3 regions of the Citrobacter sp. KH_055_1 genome follow, and region 1 is predicted to be linked to each of the others. Evidence: predicted binding sites of a transcription regulator. Region 1 holds the regulator's gene; each other region holds the start of a gene.

Region 1 (5,502 bases):
GCACGCCATTATGCCTGCGTCCGCCATAGTCCGTTCAAAACCAAAATTATCGCCTTCCATAATGCGTTTCATGGCCGCTCGCTGTTTACCGTTTCCGTCGGTGGGCAGCCAAAATATTCTGACGGCTTTGGGCCAAAACCGGCGGACATTATCCATGTACCGTTTAACGACCTGCATGCGGTAAAAGCGGTGATGGACGATCACACCTGCGCGGTGGTGGTCGAGCCAATTCAGGGCGAAGGGGGTGTTATGGCCGCCACGCCGGAATTCCTGCAGGGCCTGCGCGAACTGTGCGATCAGCATCAGGCATTGCTGGTGTTTGATGAAGTGCAGTGTGGTATGGGGCGTACCGGCGACCTGTTTGCCTATATGCACTACGGCGTGACGCCGGATATCCTGACCAGCGCCAAAGCCCTCGGCGGCGGTTTCCCGGTGAGCGCGATGTTGACCACTCAGGAAATCGCTTCTGCGTTCCATGTCGGTTCGCACGGTTCAACCTACGGCGGTAACCCGCTGGCCTGTGCGGTTGCAGAGACGGCGTTCGATATTATCAACACGCCGGACGTGCTGGACGGTATTCAGGTCAAACGTCAGGCATTTGTTGCGCATTTACAGAAAATAGATGCTCAGTATGACATTTTTAGCGATATTCGCGGTATGGGACTGCTGATTGGCGCGGAGCTGAAACCGCAGTTCAAAGGTCGGGCGCGTGATTTCCTCTACGCCGCTGCTCATGAAGGCGTTATGGTACTGAACGCGGGGCCGGATGTGATGCGTTTTGCGCCATCGCTGGTGGTGGAAGAGGCGGATATCGATGAAGGGATGCAGCGCTTTGCGCAAGCGGTGGCGAAGGTGGTGGGCTGATTGGTTGATTGCCGGATGGCGGCGTAAACGCCTTATCCGGCCTACAGGGTAAGGTGTGATTCGTAGGCCGGATAAGCGTAGCGCATCCGGCAGTCGATCTTAACCTTTCATATCCCGCAACCGGCGGCTCAGCCAGATACCGTGGTGCGGGCGTTGACGCCATGCCACCGACGAAATGGTGTGCATGGTATTCAGATGCCCCAGTATACGTTGCAGATGCTGCTCCAGGGTACTTAATGGACCGTGGGACAGCATCTCCGACGACTCGAGAATATTCACATCACCGGAGCTCCCCGGCCCGTCATATTCCAGCCGCTGCTGACAACGCTGAATCGCAATTTCACAGGACTGCAGATACCGCTGCGCCAAATCCGGCGTCAACATGGTGTGTTCCCGGGCCAGCGTGGTCATCGCATTAATATGTTCGACGATGAACTGGCTGTGCGTGACCCACAGTTTCATATCGGCCAGGTAATGTGAGTTAAATCCTGGCTCCTGCATCGCCTGGTTCAGTGAGTTAAACAGCGTGTTATGCGCCTGGTTGACCCGCATACGCTGATACGCCAGCGGTGTGGCCTGTGGATCGTTGCTGAGGATCAGGCGAATAGCTTCCTGGTCAGCTTCCAGAGCGTCGTGGGCGTTTTTGCGCAGCAGGCCGCTTTGCCACTGTGGCCACAGCCAGAGCGTGCCGCCAAAGGCAATCAAACAGCCCAGCACCGTATCGACAAAGCGCGGCACAATAAACTGTTCTCCGTTCAGCGTCAGCAACTGCAGGGTATACACCGCCGTAACCGTAAACCCGACGGTGGCCCAGCCGTAGTTTTTGCGCATGATCAGATAGCTGACGAGGGTGATGACCAGCATGGCAGCCAGCGTAAACCCTTCCGGAATATGAAAGTGCAGCGTGACGCCGGCAATCACCAGCCCGACAAGCGTACCCAGCGAACGATGCAGAATGCGTACCCGCGTGGCACCGTAGCCATTTTGCGTGACGAACAGGACCGTCATCAGGATCCAATAAGGTTTGGGCAGGTGTAAGGCGCTGCCCATCAGGCTGGCGATGCTCAGCATGACGCTGATACGCCCGGCATTACGCAACGCGGGAGATTTCAGCGACAGATAGTTTTTCAGGGCCGGGAGTAACGGCAGGCGGCGCTGTTTGTCGGCCATTAAATCTCGGGCATACAGCGGACGCTGGGTGCGTAGCACGCGGGCAATGCGGCTAAAGTGCCAGTAGCAAAACTGCCCGACCGGGTTTTCCGGGTGCTGGTTGGCAATTTTCTCCAGCGTGCCAATCTGTTTTTCCATCGAAAAGCGTGTTGGTAAGCGGTGATACAGAATGTCATCTGCCAGTACGCGTAACCGGTCGGCGACGGTGCGCGCATTCCAGCGAATCACCTGTTCTGCATGACTGCGTTCGACCAGCTTCTGCACCTCTTCTGGTTGATGCAGGCTGACGGAAATATGCTCCTGCAAATCCAGCGCCTCCTGAAAGGCCCGTAGCAGGCGTTTGTACTCGTTGTTGTGATGCGCCGACAGCATATGCATTTGCTGATAGCACTGGGTGATCAGATCCACCGCTTTTTGCTGGCGAACCAGCAGCGGGGGCAGCGCTTTTTCGGGATCGACGTGCTGGGTTAGCAGGCTGTATTTCGCTTCACAGTAATCGGCCAGTTCGCGATATAACAGGCTGAGCGATTCGCGCAGCGGCTGCTCACGCCACAGCCAGAACCAGAACCAGTTGAACGCGCCGTACCACAAAGTTCCCAGCGCATAGATCAGCAGCGGTTCCCAGACCGGCATGTTGCCAGCCAGGCTTAGCGTGAAAATTGCCGCAATCAGTGAGGCGGGCAGCAGTCGTGCATGCAGCGGGCTTAACTCGGCGGTCACGCCGAGAACCAGCGTCAGGCCGGTAAGGATCAGCGGGAGCGCAATGCTTTCTGCCAGCAATAGCTGCATGATCAGGCTACATCCGGCAAACAGTGACGCGCCAATAACTAAGCGTTTAAAAAATCGCTTATGCGGGGTATCAAGACCGGCAATGTTGCAGCAGGCGGGGACGAGGGAGAATAGCAGTCCCAGATGAAGCTGACCGATGATAAGACCGACAGCCACGGGTAAACACAGCACCAGCGTTTGTCGTAGTGCGTAGTTGATCTCGGGGTGATAAATCAGTCTTCGCCACATCGGTGCAAACAAAAATGGCGCATTACCAGGTAACGCGCCATTTCGACGAGGTTAACGCGTGCCGTAGACGACGATGGTCTTACCGTGCGCGGAGATCAGGTTCTGATCTTCCAGCATTTTCAGGATACGACCAACGGTTTCACGGGAGCAGCCAACGATCTGGCCAATTTCCTGACGGGTGATTTTGATCTGCATGCCGTCCGGGTGGGTCATCGCGTCAGGTTGTTTCGCCAGGTTCAACAGGGTCTGGGCGATACGACCGGTGACATCCAGGAAGGCCAGGTTGCCTACTTTTTCGGACGTTACCTGCAGGCGACGAGCCATCTGAGAAGACAGGCGCATCAGAATATCCGGGTTAACCTGGATTAATTGACGAAATTTTTTGTATGAAATTTCAGCAACTTCACATGCGGTTTTGGCACGTACCCAGGCGCTACGTTCCTGGCCTTCTTCAAACAGGCCTAATTCACCAATGAAATCGCCCTGATTCAGATAAGAGAGGATCATTTCTTTCCCTTCTTCATCTTTGATCAGCACTGCCACTGAGCCTTTAACGATGTAATACAACGTTTCCGCTTTTTCACCCTGGTGAATCAGCGTGCTCTTCGATGGGTACTTATGAATATGGCAATGAGACAAGAACCATTCGAGAGTCGGGTCTGTTTGCGGTTTGCCAAGCACCATGCGCGGTTATCCTCTGTTATAAGCTGTCTCCAGAGTCAGAACACGACGCTGCCTCTGGGGTTGCAAAAATATGCTTCCCGCTACCTGGGAAAGGGGCTGCTAAAAAGTGAACTGCAGCCTGTAATGTGATGTCCTCTGCATACATGCAGTACGTCAATGTATTACTGTAGCATCCTGACTGTTTTAGCATAGCTTTCGCCGTGTGTCTCCTGGTGTCTCGCTTCAGCATGACTCAGGTCGCCTTCCGTTGCGAGAATTGTTATGTACGCGTAATCTGTCAGGAAAATTGAAACATTGGAGTTACGAAATATGCAAGCGCGTGTAAAGTGGGTTGAGGGGTTAACCTTCCTCGGTGAGTCCGCCTCAGGCCACCAAATCTTGATGGACGGTAACTCCGGTGATAAAGCGCCGAGCCCGATGGAAATGGTACTCATGGCTGCGGGTGGCTGTAGCGCCATTGATGTGGTGTCGATCCTGCAAAAGGGTCGTCAGGATGTGACCAACTGCGAAGTGAAGCTCACTTCCGAGCGTCGTGAAGAAGCGCCGCGTCTGTTTACCCATATTAATCTGCATTTCATCGTTACCGGCAACGATCTGAAAGACGCTTCGGTGTCTCGCGCCGTCGATCTCTCCGCGGAAAAATACTGCTCCGTGGCGCTGATGCTGGAAAAAGCGGTGAATATTACCCATTCCTATGAAGTGATTGCCGCGTAATCCCTGATGCCGGATGGATGATGTTGATTTGTAGGCCCGATAAGCGTAACGCCATCGGGCACTTCCCACGCTTTACTCGATTTTTTTGCCTTCCATCAGTCGCTGGACCAGCGGCAGCATAATCAATTCCATCGCCAGCCCCATCTTGCCGCCCGGCACCACTAATGTATTGATATGGGAAATGAATGAGCCCTGCAGCATCGCCAGCAGCCACGGGAAGTCGATGCCTTCCAGATTACGAAAATGAATCACTACAAAGCTTTCATCCAGTGACGGAATGCTTTTGGCGGCAAAAGGATTGGAGGTGTCGACGGTCGGTACACGCTGGAAGTTAATATGCGTACGGGAAAACTGCGGGGTGATGTAATTAATGTAGTCGTCCATTGAACGTACCACCGAATCCATTACCGCCTCGCGGGAGTGACCGCGCTCGCTGGTGTCGCGGGTCAGCTTCTGGATCCACTCCAGATTGACGATCGGTACCACGCCGACCAGCAGATCAACATGCCGCGCCACGTTTTGCTGCGGCGTCACCACGCCACCGTGCAGGCCTTCATAGAATAAGACGTCTGTGGGTTCAGGCAGCGGCTGCCACGGGGTAAACGTTCCCGGAACCTGATTCCACGGTACGGCTTCATCGTAGGTGTGCAGATATTTTCGTGACTGGCCTTTGCCGGTCTGGCCGTATTCGCTGAAGGTTTGTTCCAGCAGGCCGAAGTCGTTGGCTTCGGGGCCGAAGTAACTGATGTGTCGCCCGGCGTCGCGCGCTTTGCGGATCGCCATGTCCATCTCCGGACGGGTATAGCGGTGAAAACTGTCGCCTTCCACCTCGGCGGCGCGCAGATTTAACTGGGCGAAAATTTTACGAAACGCGAGGCTGGTGGTGGTGGTCCCCGCGCCGCTGGATCCTGTTACCGCAATCACCGGATGTTTGGCAGACATAATAACTCCATGGATAGGTTAGTTTTTATTATAGTCAGCCGCCGGCTGCGGGTTATTCGCGAAACTGTTTTCGCGGCATAATGTTGACCGTTTCATGCAGTTCTGACCATA
Region 2 (5,502 bases), 730 kb from region 1:
GGTCTACATTGAAGGTCAGCTGCGTACCCGCAAATGGACCGATCAGTCAGGTGTCGAGAAGTACACGACTGAAGTTGTTGTGAACGTCGGCGGCACCATGCAAATGCTGGGTGGTCGCCAGGGCGGCGGTGCACCGGCGGGCGGTAATGCAGGTGGCGGTCAACAGGGTGGTTGGGGTCAGCCTCAGCAGCCGCAGGGTGGCAACCAGTTCAGCGGCGGTGAACAGTCTCGTCCGCAGCAGTCCGCTCCGGCAGCGCCGTCTAACGAACCGCCAATCGACTTTGACGACGACATTCCATTCTGATCGTGATTTAACGATTATTACCGTAATGAATGAAAAGCCCCATTTTGGGGCTTTTTTGTATTTGGCGATCTTCTCACATATAATATTCGAATATTTTGCAAGGAAAAAACGAAATATAATCATTGTTTATAATTACTATTTTAATATATGCAATTAATAACATTGATAGTAATCAAATTTAAATAAACTATTGCGAAGTTATTTGTTTCATGATTCAAAAAATATTGACAGCGTGATGTACCGCATTAAATAATGCTCTGAGATTGTCAATTCATCATTGATACAAGTGTATTGCTCTCCGATCTCTTTTTATTAATGAGGATTTGATAGTCGTCTTGATATTTCTATATTCTTTTGTACTTCGGAGTCTATATATGTATCAATGGAAGAATAACGCTAAGGTAATATTGCCTTTAGCCTTGTCGGTGAGCATTAGTAATGCGCTATATTCTGGGGCAGCATTCGCTAAAGATTATACACTGAACTATATCGGTAAGGACCCCGAGCTCCCTGGTATCAGCATCAAAGATACGATTGCCGGCGACAACAACTACGATTTTACGGTTAAAATTGATAATCCTGTGCGAGGCGAAGGTAACGGTCTTGAGGTCAAGATTGGCAACATCACGAGTGATCAGGGCGGTGAGTATCATATTGGTAATTACAACGTCAATATTAGCGGGACCACGGAGCAGGATCATCGTGCCGGGTTAGCCTTCTTTGGGTTGTCTGCAGAAGGCAGTGACACCAAAGTGACTGTCGACAATTTTAGTCTTAAAAATAATTTCCTAATTGGCAATAAGTATACACACAACAATACTGCGTTATATGTAGGCGGTGGCGCGGATGTGTCTGTGAACGGCAATGTGTACATTCGTTCTGAAGTTGAGCACACCAAACAGGGCGAAGATGCAACGCTGGCTAATAACGGAGTCTATGCTCGGGGTGCGGGTTCAACCATTACGGCAAACGGTGGAGATGTTTACATTAATACCTATGCCAGTAACTTTAAAGAACTCCTGGAGAACAATAGCGGTTACCCGGAAGGCTCATCAAAAAGTGATGCGGTCAGTGCTAAAGACGGTGGTGTCGTTAATATTAATCAGGCCGGAGGCAACAAGGTTAATCTATTAGGTAACCTCGACTTCGGTGATAAGCTTTATTCTAATACAAGCCAGATGAATATTACGCTTAATGGGGCAGATTCATACTGGCATGGGCATGAAGCAAACTTCTTTGACGCAACAACCGGGAAATGGAGCGGCGATCTCAACCTTACGCTGGCGAATAACGCCCACTGGATCCCCGATGGTAAAGATGCGGAAATCAGTGCCATCACCCTGAAAGACGGCGGTACGGTAAACCTGCATGGTTTTAACCTGCACACCAATCAGAGTATCAACGAAACCGTTAAAATTCATGATTTGAAAGGGAACAACGGTATTTTCCTGATTGATGTCAATACCAATAAAACGGATGAGCAGCGACGTAACGGCAGCGACTTCATTGAAGTTGTCAAAAGTAGTACCGGCGGTACACATGCGATTGAAGCGTTGAATATCAACAAGCTCACTGATTTGAAGGAAGATATCTGGGTTGCCGATGCGGCAAGTAATGTGACATTCGAAGCGTACGATAAAGTCGATATTACGAACGAGTATGTGTATGACTATAAACCACTGCTGCGTTCTGATATCCGTGAAGGCGATCCGCAAAGCCAGTACGGTACCAACTGGTATATCACGGGTGTTTCGACGAAAGCCAGCGCAGGTAGTAACACCGTGATCGCCAATGCTGGGCTGAACTACGCAATGGCGACCGCTCGTCTTGAAATCGACAGCCTGAATAAGCGTTTAGGCGAACTCCGCCAGGATCAGCAGCAAAATGGTCTGTGGATACGCTATAAAGGTGGTGAAATAGAGAGTGATACTGGGAGCTACTTCAAAAACCTGTATAGCTTCTGGCAACTCGGTTATGACAACAAAGACGAAGGCGAATCGTCTGTCTGGACGCGAGGGATTGCCGCGCATTACATGAGAGGCAATGCCGACTTCACTTATGGTACTGGCGATAACAAGAACTACGGTGGTTCACTTTATGCTGCATGGAATCGCCCAGAGAAACAAGATTACCTGGATCTGGTGTTGAAATATAGCCGCCATGAAAGTGACTTCAATTACAGGAACACATACGGCAACTCTGGCTTTGCAGATAGCAGCACATGGTCAATCAGTGCCAGCGCAGAATACGGTCGCGAGTTTAGCTTAGGAAACTCTACGTTTATCGAACCGCAAGGTCAGCTCGTGTATACCTATCTGGATGAGGCCAGTTACACCACCAGTAGTGGGTTGAAAGTCCGTCAAAACGATATAGACAGCGTTATTGGCCGTGTTGGATTGCGCGGAGGTTATCGGTTTGAATCGCGCCCGGATAGCGATATTTACGTGAAGCTGGATTTGCTGCATGAGTTTGCTGGCGATCGTGATGTCACCGTTTGGGGTAAAGATGCCGCACTGAAAGTGAGCGAAGGGGGAAGTGACTCCTGGATCAACTATGGTATAGGTACCAATATCCATCTCACTCAGAACAATAACTCCCGGTTGTATGTTGATCTGGAAAGATCGGCGGGAGGTGACATTGATATGAACTGGCAGGTTAACGCGGGTTTCCGTATGGAGTGGTAGTTCATAGCTTTGAATGGGTTCACTTAACCTAAAAATAAGCGTCCGATTGAAATTTTAGTTCAGTCGGACGCTTTCTTTTGATCAGTTTAATACCATCGGCCACTCTGGCGGCGTATGGCTCATCACTTCTACCATCACAGACTGGATGTTATTCCAGATAGCGGACACGTCCATCAGGGTGATGCCGAGCAATCCGGTTGCAAACCAGCAGGCGAAAACCAGCCCTAAACCGCTGCTGATAACGGCCAGGCCAATATAATCTGATTTACGAAAACGGATATTGAGCGTGCTGGCTAAAAACATCAGCACTGCGCTCAGCAGTTGCCACCGCAGAAGAACTACGCCAGTTGTTATTGTTGCCATGAAAAACGTCCTCAAAAAGTCTTGATGCCCAGGACAGCACGGGGTTGTTCACAACAGGTGTGGCACTCTGGCTATCGGCGGGCATGCACATCAATGAAACACTGTTTCTGTTACATGATTTTTGTGAACTATATCACATCTGTTCGTTTGTTCACCAGTGCGGGACGCTCTTTTTATTGGTTAATAGCCTTTATTTAATTGTGGTTATAGGATGTGGTGAGCGAATGCATCATTCGTAATAGAAGGTGTATTTACGCTGCTTGTTATCTTTATCCTAAATTAATCTTTAAAAAAATTTATGTATTTTTTATGCGAAGCCCGTATAACGCGTATAAAACATTACGACTTTTACAGTGTGCTATTTTCAAATAAGCTTAACTTTAAGTTTGCCTTACGGAAAAAGAATATCATCATCCGCTATTATCAGACTTTTACATAGAGACGGCGGTTGCGAATGTTGATAGATTCATACAACTTAACTAGCCGGCGTTTATAGCATCCTGCCTTGATGGGTACTGGCATATACGATACAGGGAAATAGGGCTGACATGACTCACAGTGCGCGACGTAAGACGCTGAGGTTCCTTGGAACACTCACGGTGGTATTGCTCCCCGTGGTACTGGCGTTATGGTTTGCTCATGTCAGGGCGACGTCCGAAACCCGCAATCAACTCCGCACTTTTGCGCAGCTGGCCCTCAATAAAACAGAGCTGGTGATCCAGCAAGCCGATCTCGCGCGTGATATGGCACAACTGTATCAAGGGGAGATGTGTACCCCGGCGCATCAAAAAAGTATGCTGAATATTATTCGTGGGCGTTTATATATCAGCGATCTCATTTATGCGCAGGGCGATCATTTTTTGTGCTCAACGTCGATGGTGCCGCCAGCCTCATATATTATGCCCACCGCTGACTATAAGCGGACGCCGGACATCTCCATTTATTACTATCGCGATACGCCGTTTTTTTCTGGCTACAGAATGACGTATATGCAAAGAGGAAACTACGTTGTCGTTATCAATCCTTTATCCTACAGCGAGGTCATGTCTGATGATCCGGACCTCGCCTGGGGTGTCTATGATACGGTAACAGATAGCTTTTTCTCTGCCAGTGAAGGGTCAAACGTTGCGCAATTACTGCCGCTGGTACGCGGCGATGCCCCGACATTCCAGCAAGACGATCGTTTCTATACCATCGTGCATTCAGAAAAGCGGCCCATTGCGGTTATTGTGTCGACCACGGACGATCGCGTTGATCAGAATTTCTATCATGAAGCTGTATTAACGCTCCCTTTCGGCGTGATCTGTAGCATCCTGATCCTATTGATGTGGTGGCGTACGCGCCAACAATACTATTCTCCTCGCCGTCTGTTAAAACGCGCGCTCAAAAAACGCCAGCTTTGCCTGCATTACCAGCCGATCATTGATATCAAAAATGGTCAATGCGTTGGGGCCGAGGCGCTGTTGCGCTGGCCCGGTTGCAAAGGTGAGGTCATGAGTCCGACAGAATTCATTCCGCTGGCGGAAAAGGAAGGGATGATTGAGAAGATAACGGATTATGTGGTCGAAGAAGTGTTCAACGATTTGGGCTATTTTCTGTCAGCACACCCTCAGCTTTACATCTCAATAAATCTCTCTGCCTCCGACTTTCATTCATCCCGGCTGATCGCGCTGATTGCTGAAAAATCACGCGACTACTCTGTACGTTCGCAGCAAATTAAGGTTGAAGTCACCGAGCGCGGATTTATTGATTTGCAGAAGATGACCCCGGTTATTCAGGCATTTCGTCAGGCGGGTTATGAAGTCGCGTTTGATGATTTTGGGACTGGGTATTCCAATCTGCACAATCTGTCTTCGTTGAATGTGGATATTCTGAAGATCGATAAATCGTTTATCAGTACGCTGACCACCAACAGTACCAGCCACATGATTGCCGAACATATCATCGAAATGGCGCAAAGTTTACACCTGAAGACAATTGCAGAAGGGGTCGAAACAGCGGATCAAATCAGCTGGCTGCTGGAGCGCGGCGTACAGTTTTGTCAGGGATGGTACTTTGCGAAAGCATTGCCGCCGCAGGAGTTCATGCACTGGGTTAAGCGCTCGCCCGCCATACTGACGCAGGGCGGGCAATAATTCTACAAACGATGGC
Region 3 (5,502 bases), 2.4 Mb from region 1:
AGAAGTAGATAAAATGTTGCAGCTTAATGTCGACGACCGACCGCTGATTTGCGGTGTGGGTCTGGGCGGCTACTGGGCAGAAAGGATTGGTTTTCTGTGTGATATTCGCCAGGTGGTGTTTAACCCTAACTTGTTCCCGAATGAGAACATGGAAGGAAAAATCGACAGGCCGGAAGAGTACGCTGACATCGCCACAAAATGCGTGACCAATTTCCGTGAGAAGAATCGCGACCGGTGTCTGGTCATTCTGTCACGGCATGATGAAGCGCTGAACAGCCAGCGTTCTTCCGAAGAGCTGCATCACTACTATGAAATTGTATGGGACGAAGATCAGACCCATAAATTTAAAAATATCTCCCCACATTTGCAGCGAATCAAAGCCTTTAAGACGTTAGGTTAGTCACTCACCCACGTTTAACAAAGCCAGCCTGCGGGCTGGTTTTTTTATCTTTAAAATTCCAGTTGTCTATCTTTTCAGCATCAAAACTTGATGCACATCAAATTTGGTATGACCAATGCACCGTTCGTGTTATTCTCAGTCTCGAAGGACATTTTCATTATCGTAACGTGTTGTTAATTAAAGGCTATGCCTATAACGTTTAATTAACAATTGGTTAATAAAATTTAAGGGGGTCACGTTGACTACACCATTGAAAAGGATCGTGATTGTCGGCGGCGGTGCTGGCGGACTGGAAATGGCGACGCAGCTCGGTAAAAAGCTGGGGCGCAAGAAGAAGGCCAAAATCACGCTGGTAGACAGAAATCACAGCCATCTATGGAAACCGTTGCTGCACGAAGTGGCAACCGGATCGCTGGATGAGGGTGTTGATGCACTGAGCTATCTGGCGCATGCCCGTAACCACGGCTTTGAATTCCAGCTGGGTTCGGTTATGGATATCGATCGTGAAGCGAAGACTATTACTATCGCTGAGCTGCGCGATGAGAAAGGTGAACTGCTGGTTCCTGAGCGCAAAGTGGCGTATGACACGCTGGTAATGGCGTTGGGTAGTACCTCCAATGATTTCAACACGCCGGGCGTCAAAGATCATTGCATCTTCCTTGATAACCCGCATCAGGCTCGCCGTTTCCATCAGGAAATGCTGAACCTGTTCCTGAAATATTCGGCGAATTTGGGCGCTAACGGCAAAGTGAATATCGCTATTGTCGGTGGTGGTGCGACGGGCGTTGAGCTGTCGGCTGAACTGCATAATGCGGTGAAACAGCTGCACAGCTACGGCTACAAAGGGTTAACCAACGAAGCGCTGAACGTGACGCTGGTGGAAGCCGGTGAGCGTATTCTGCCTGCGTTGCCGCCACGTATTTCCAGCGCGGCTCATAATGAGCTGACCAAGCTGGGCGTGCGTGTGCTGACGCAGACGATGGTGACCAGCGCTGATGAAGGCGGTCTGCACACCAAAGACGGCGAGTATATTGAAGCCGATCTGATGGTCTGGGCGGCAGGTATCAAAGCGCCAGACTTTATGAAGGATATTGGCGGTCTGGAAACGAACCGCATTAATCAGCTGGTGGTTGAACCGACTCTGCAGACGTCGCGCGACCCTGACGTGTACGCGATTGGTGACTGTGCCTCCTGCGCACGTCCGGAAGGGGGCTTTGTCCCGCCGCGCGCCCAGGCTGCACACCAGATGGCATCGTGCGCAATGAGCAACATTCTGGCGCAGATGAACGGCAAGCCGCTGAAGGCGTATCAGTATAAAGATCATGGCTCGCTGGTTTCACTGTCTAACTTCTCTACCGTTGGTAGCCTGATGGGCAACCTGACGCGCGGTTCGATGATGGTGGAAGGGCGCATTGCGCGCTTTGTCTACATCTCGCTGTACCGTATGCACCAGATTGCGCTGCACGGCTATTTCAAAACCGGCCTGATGATGCTGGTGGGTAGTATCAACCGTGTAATTCGCCCGCGCCTGAAACTGCACTAATATCGATGTGTGATGCCGGATGACGCTGTTCATCCGGCCCCTTCCTTAAGAGTTCTCTGAATCCTGCTGCTTTGCTTCCTTGTTCCGCTATTTTCATCCGTAATCTGATTGGCATTTTTCATCTCCTGTTGCAAAGTTGTTGCTAATAGCAAAAAAGGAGGAAGTCCCGTGAATAAATCAATGTTGGCGGGTATAGGGATTGGCGTAGCTGCTGCGCTGGGTGTGGCAGCAGTGGCCAGTCTTAACGTGTTTGAGCGTGGCCCACAATATGCACATGTTGTCTCTGCGACCCCGATTAAAGAAACGGTAAAAACGCCGCGTCAGGAATGCCGTAACGTGACGGTTACCCACCGTAAACCGGTGCAGGATGAAAATCGTATTGCGGGTTCAGTGCTGGGCGCTGTTGCGGGTGGGGTTATCGGTCATCAGTTTGGCGGCGGACGCGGTAAAGATATTGCCACCGTTGCAGGGGCATTAGGTGGCGGTTATGCCGGGAACCAGATCCAGGGTTCGATGCAGGAAAACGATACTTACACCAGTACGCAGCAGCGCTGTAAAACAGTGTATGACAAATCGGAAAAAATGCTGGGTTACGACGTGACCTACAAAATTGGCGATCAGCAGGGCAAAATCCGCATGGATAAAGACCCTGGCTCGCAAATCCCACTGGATAACAACGGCCAGTTGGTGCTGAATAACAACGCGTAAAATAGTCTTGCTCTGTACATTAATTAGCCCCCCATTCGCTCAGGCTGGGGGGCTTTTTTTATCAGAAGGTTAATGCGGAGTTCAGGCCAGAGGCGCGGTTTCTTCTTTCAGCAGTTCAGGCCACAGACGCAGCGTGGTCCGGGTTATCTGCATCAATTTCTCAAAAGTTGCCCCTTCGCGGGCGCTGATCGACATGCCTTGTAAAATACAGTTCAGAAATTCGGCCAGTTTCTGCGGATCGCAGTGTGCCGGAATTTCGCCATGTTGCTGGCGCTGGCGAAGAAACTGGGTCAGCGTTTGCTCCTGCATGGCATGGCGGGATTTCACCGTGTGCGCAATATCGCGAGAAGAGGCGGCAAGCGTTGCGGAGGTATTAATCATAAAACATCCTGCCGGGGTGTCTTTGCTAGTGAAGCAGGTGGCGATTGCCGTGAAATAGTCTTCCAGCGCACAGGTGAGGCTTTTTTCTTCGCAAAAGAGTTGGGCTTCGTGCTTTGCAGCGAAGCAGGTGATGTAGCGGTCCAACACGGCACGAAATAACCCTTCCTTATTGGTGAATTCCGCATACAGCGTGGGCGCTTTGGCACCGGTTGCTTCCACGAGATCGGCGAGCGAGGTCGCTTCATATCCGTGCTGCCAGAAGAGTGTCATGGCCTTATCAAGCGCGGCTTCCCTGTCGAACACTTTTGGTCGGCCACGGCTTTTTTTTGCACAACCTGTCGTTTCAGTTGTCATGGTGCCGTCGTACCTGGTTGGGTTTATTGAACAATCATTATAAAAATATTTGCCCACACTCTCCAGTGTATTCACGATAAAAATAATTTGTTTCTATTGATATGAAAAATAAGACCTTTGTATTTTATATAACGATCGTTATAAAAAACATTGACGTGTGACCTGGATCACATCTATGATTTCCCTATCGATCGTTAAGTTAATCTTTTCGACAGACATTCATCTGCATAAGGTCACTATTATGAAAAACGTAAAAACGCTGCTACTTGCTACGGTTCTGAGCTCACTTTCATTTGCCAGCTTTGCCGCTGTAGAAGTTCAGGCCACGCCTGAAGGCCAACAGAAGGTAGGGATTATCTCTGCGAATGCGGGGACTAACTTAGGTTCTCTGGAAGATCAACTGGCGCAGAAAGCAGATGAAATGGGGGCGAAATCGTTCCGTATTACCTCTGTGACCGGTCCTAACACTCTTCATGGTACAGCGGTAATCTACAAATAAGTTTTAACCCATCGCAATGCCACTGCGAGTTAACTAAAAAAACCCCCGCGGAATAACATCCAGCGGGGGTTTTTTATGGGCAACCGTTTACAGTGACTGCTGACTGACGTCGTGATGACGCGTTACGTCTACCGGCATCCCGGAACGCAGTTCCATAGCGTGTTCCATGACGGAGGCATCCGTTTGTGCTGCATTCTTAAACGTCTTCATCGACGCGTTCAGTACGATCGGCAGCACCTGCGGATCGTCATCAATATTTTCCGACAGCGGCTGATGCACTTCTACGAGGCGCACGCCGTTGGGTTCAACAGAGGCTTTGATTGGCGTGTTGATAATATTGACCTTGGTACCTGGCGTAACCTGACGGAATAAGGTTTCAATATCACCGTCGCGCAGGCGAATACAGCCAGAGCTGACGCGCATACCGATACCAAAATCAGCGTTGGTACCGTGAAGTAAATAGACTCCACCGTAAGCCGCCAGGCGGATGGCATGATGACCCATCGGGTTATCCGGACCCGCAGGGACGACGGCAGGCAGGTCGATACCATTGGCTTTGTAACGGGCGCGGATATTGGCCGTTGGGGTCCAGGTCGGGTTGGCTCGTTTATCAGAGATACTGGTTACCATGGTGGGGGTCAGGGTATCTCCGCCCAGTTGACCAATACCAATCGGATACACGGTCACCGAATTTTTACCTGGGTGATAATAGTACAGACGCAACTCGGCAAGATTAATCACAATCCCTTCGCGCGGGGCATCCGGTAGCAGGGTTTGCAGCGGAATGGTTAATACGCTACCGGCTCTTGGCACGAAAGGGTCGACGCCAGGATTAGCCTGTAGCAGCGCTAAAAAACCCACATTGTACTTTTTCGCAATGGCTTCCAGTGAACCGCCGTTATCTTCGACAACGTGTACGGTATTTTCACCCACCAGTCTGCTTCCTGGCGGAGGCAGCGGCCAGGTGTTCGCCTGGGCCGGAAGCGCCAGCGCAAGAGACGCGGCAAGCGTAAAATACGTCAGCCAGCGAGAGAATTGCTTATTGTTTAACATTGCCATAAGTCCATTGTTTTTACGTGGTTTTTATCATGTAAAAGTAAACAGGAATTATGGCGGTTTGCTGTGTCGGGAAGTGCAGGGAAGTGCAAAGAGTTTGTAAATTCAACTGGCCGGGTGCGTACGGTGAACTGCACCCGGCCTGATGGCTATGCTACGGCGTTTTCTTCCAGTTGGCGCATAAACTGACGCACCCACTCCATACGCGTTTTACGGTCAGCAAGGTCCTGAATAAACTTCAGGCGCGTGGGACCGTCCAGGCGGAAGTGCTGTGGTTGTTTTTGCAGCAAACCGATCAGCCACACTGGGTTGACGTGGTTTTTCTCTGCAAATTCAATGGTACCGCCTTTTTCATTACCCTCGAGCTTTCTGATACCCAGCTTTTGCGCCTGCTGGCGCAGACGGGCAATATCCAGCAGCGTGCGGGCAGGATCGGGCAGCAGGCCAAAGCGGTCGATTAGCTCGACCTTGATCTCTTCCAGTTCATTTTCACCCTTTGCACTGGCAATGCGTTTATAGAATGACAGTCGCGTGTTCACATCGGGAATGAAATCATCCGGC

What was found. Region 1 encodes CRP, which controls carbon source genes, mostly activating them, when cyclic AMP is high. Its sites were predicted from a motif close to ATGTGANNNNNNTCACAT; they were not measured.
Region 2: AC3ITF_RS20685 (YjcB family protein) is a predicted target of CRP. The motif match lies at 3,473-3,490, and genes of this name have one in related genera.
Region 3: bhsA (multiple stress resistance protein BhsA) is a predicted target of CRP. The motif match lies at 3,542-3,559, and genes of this name have one in related genera.

The regions. Positions count from the first base shown of each region.
Region 1 covers NZ_CM174473.1:353,459-358,960, forward strand. Annotated here, with positions in the region: gene argD (bifunctional acetylornithine/succinyldiaminopimelate transaminase) at 1-864, shown strand, start outside; gene AC3ITF_RS01685 (YccS/YhfK family putative transporter) at 964-3,051, opposite strand; gene crp (cAMP-activated global transcriptional regulator CRP) at 3,103-3,735, opposite strand; gene AC3ITF_RS01695 (OsmC family protein) at 4,045-4,449, shown strand; gene AC3ITF_RS01700 (phosphoribulokinase) at 4,522-5,391, opposite strand; gene AC3ITF_RS01705 (YheU family protein) at 5,444-5,502, opposite strand, start outside.
Region 2 covers NZ_CM174473.1:4,396,064-4,401,565, reverse strand. Annotated here, with positions in the region: gene ssb1 (single-stranded DNA-binding protein SSB1) at 1-304, shown strand, start outside; gene AC3ITF_RS20690 (autotransporter outer membrane beta-barrel domain-containing protein) at 679-2,988, shown strand; gene AC3ITF_RS20685 (YjcB family protein) at 3,070-3,351, opposite strand; gene AC3ITF_RS20680 (EAL domain-containing protein) at 3,900-5,486, shown strand; gene soxS (superoxide response transcriptional regulator SoxS) at 5,489-5,502, opposite strand, start outside.
Region 3 covers NZ_CM174473.1:2,734,560-2,740,061, reverse strand. Annotated here, with positions in the region: gene ycfP (alpha/beta hydrolase YcfP) at 1-400, shown strand, start outside; gene ndh (NADH-quinone dehydrogenase) at 639-1,943, shown strand; gene AC3ITF_RS12885 (glycine zipper 2TM domain-containing protein) at 2,112-2,651, shown strand; gene comR (TetR family copper-responsive transcriptional repressor ComR) at 2,733-3,386, opposite strand; gene bhsA (multiple stress resistance protein BhsA) at 3,628-3,885, shown strand; gene ldtC (L,D-transpeptidase LdtC) at 3,973-4,938, opposite strand; gene mfd (transcription-repair coupling factor) at 5,091-5,502, opposite strand, start outside.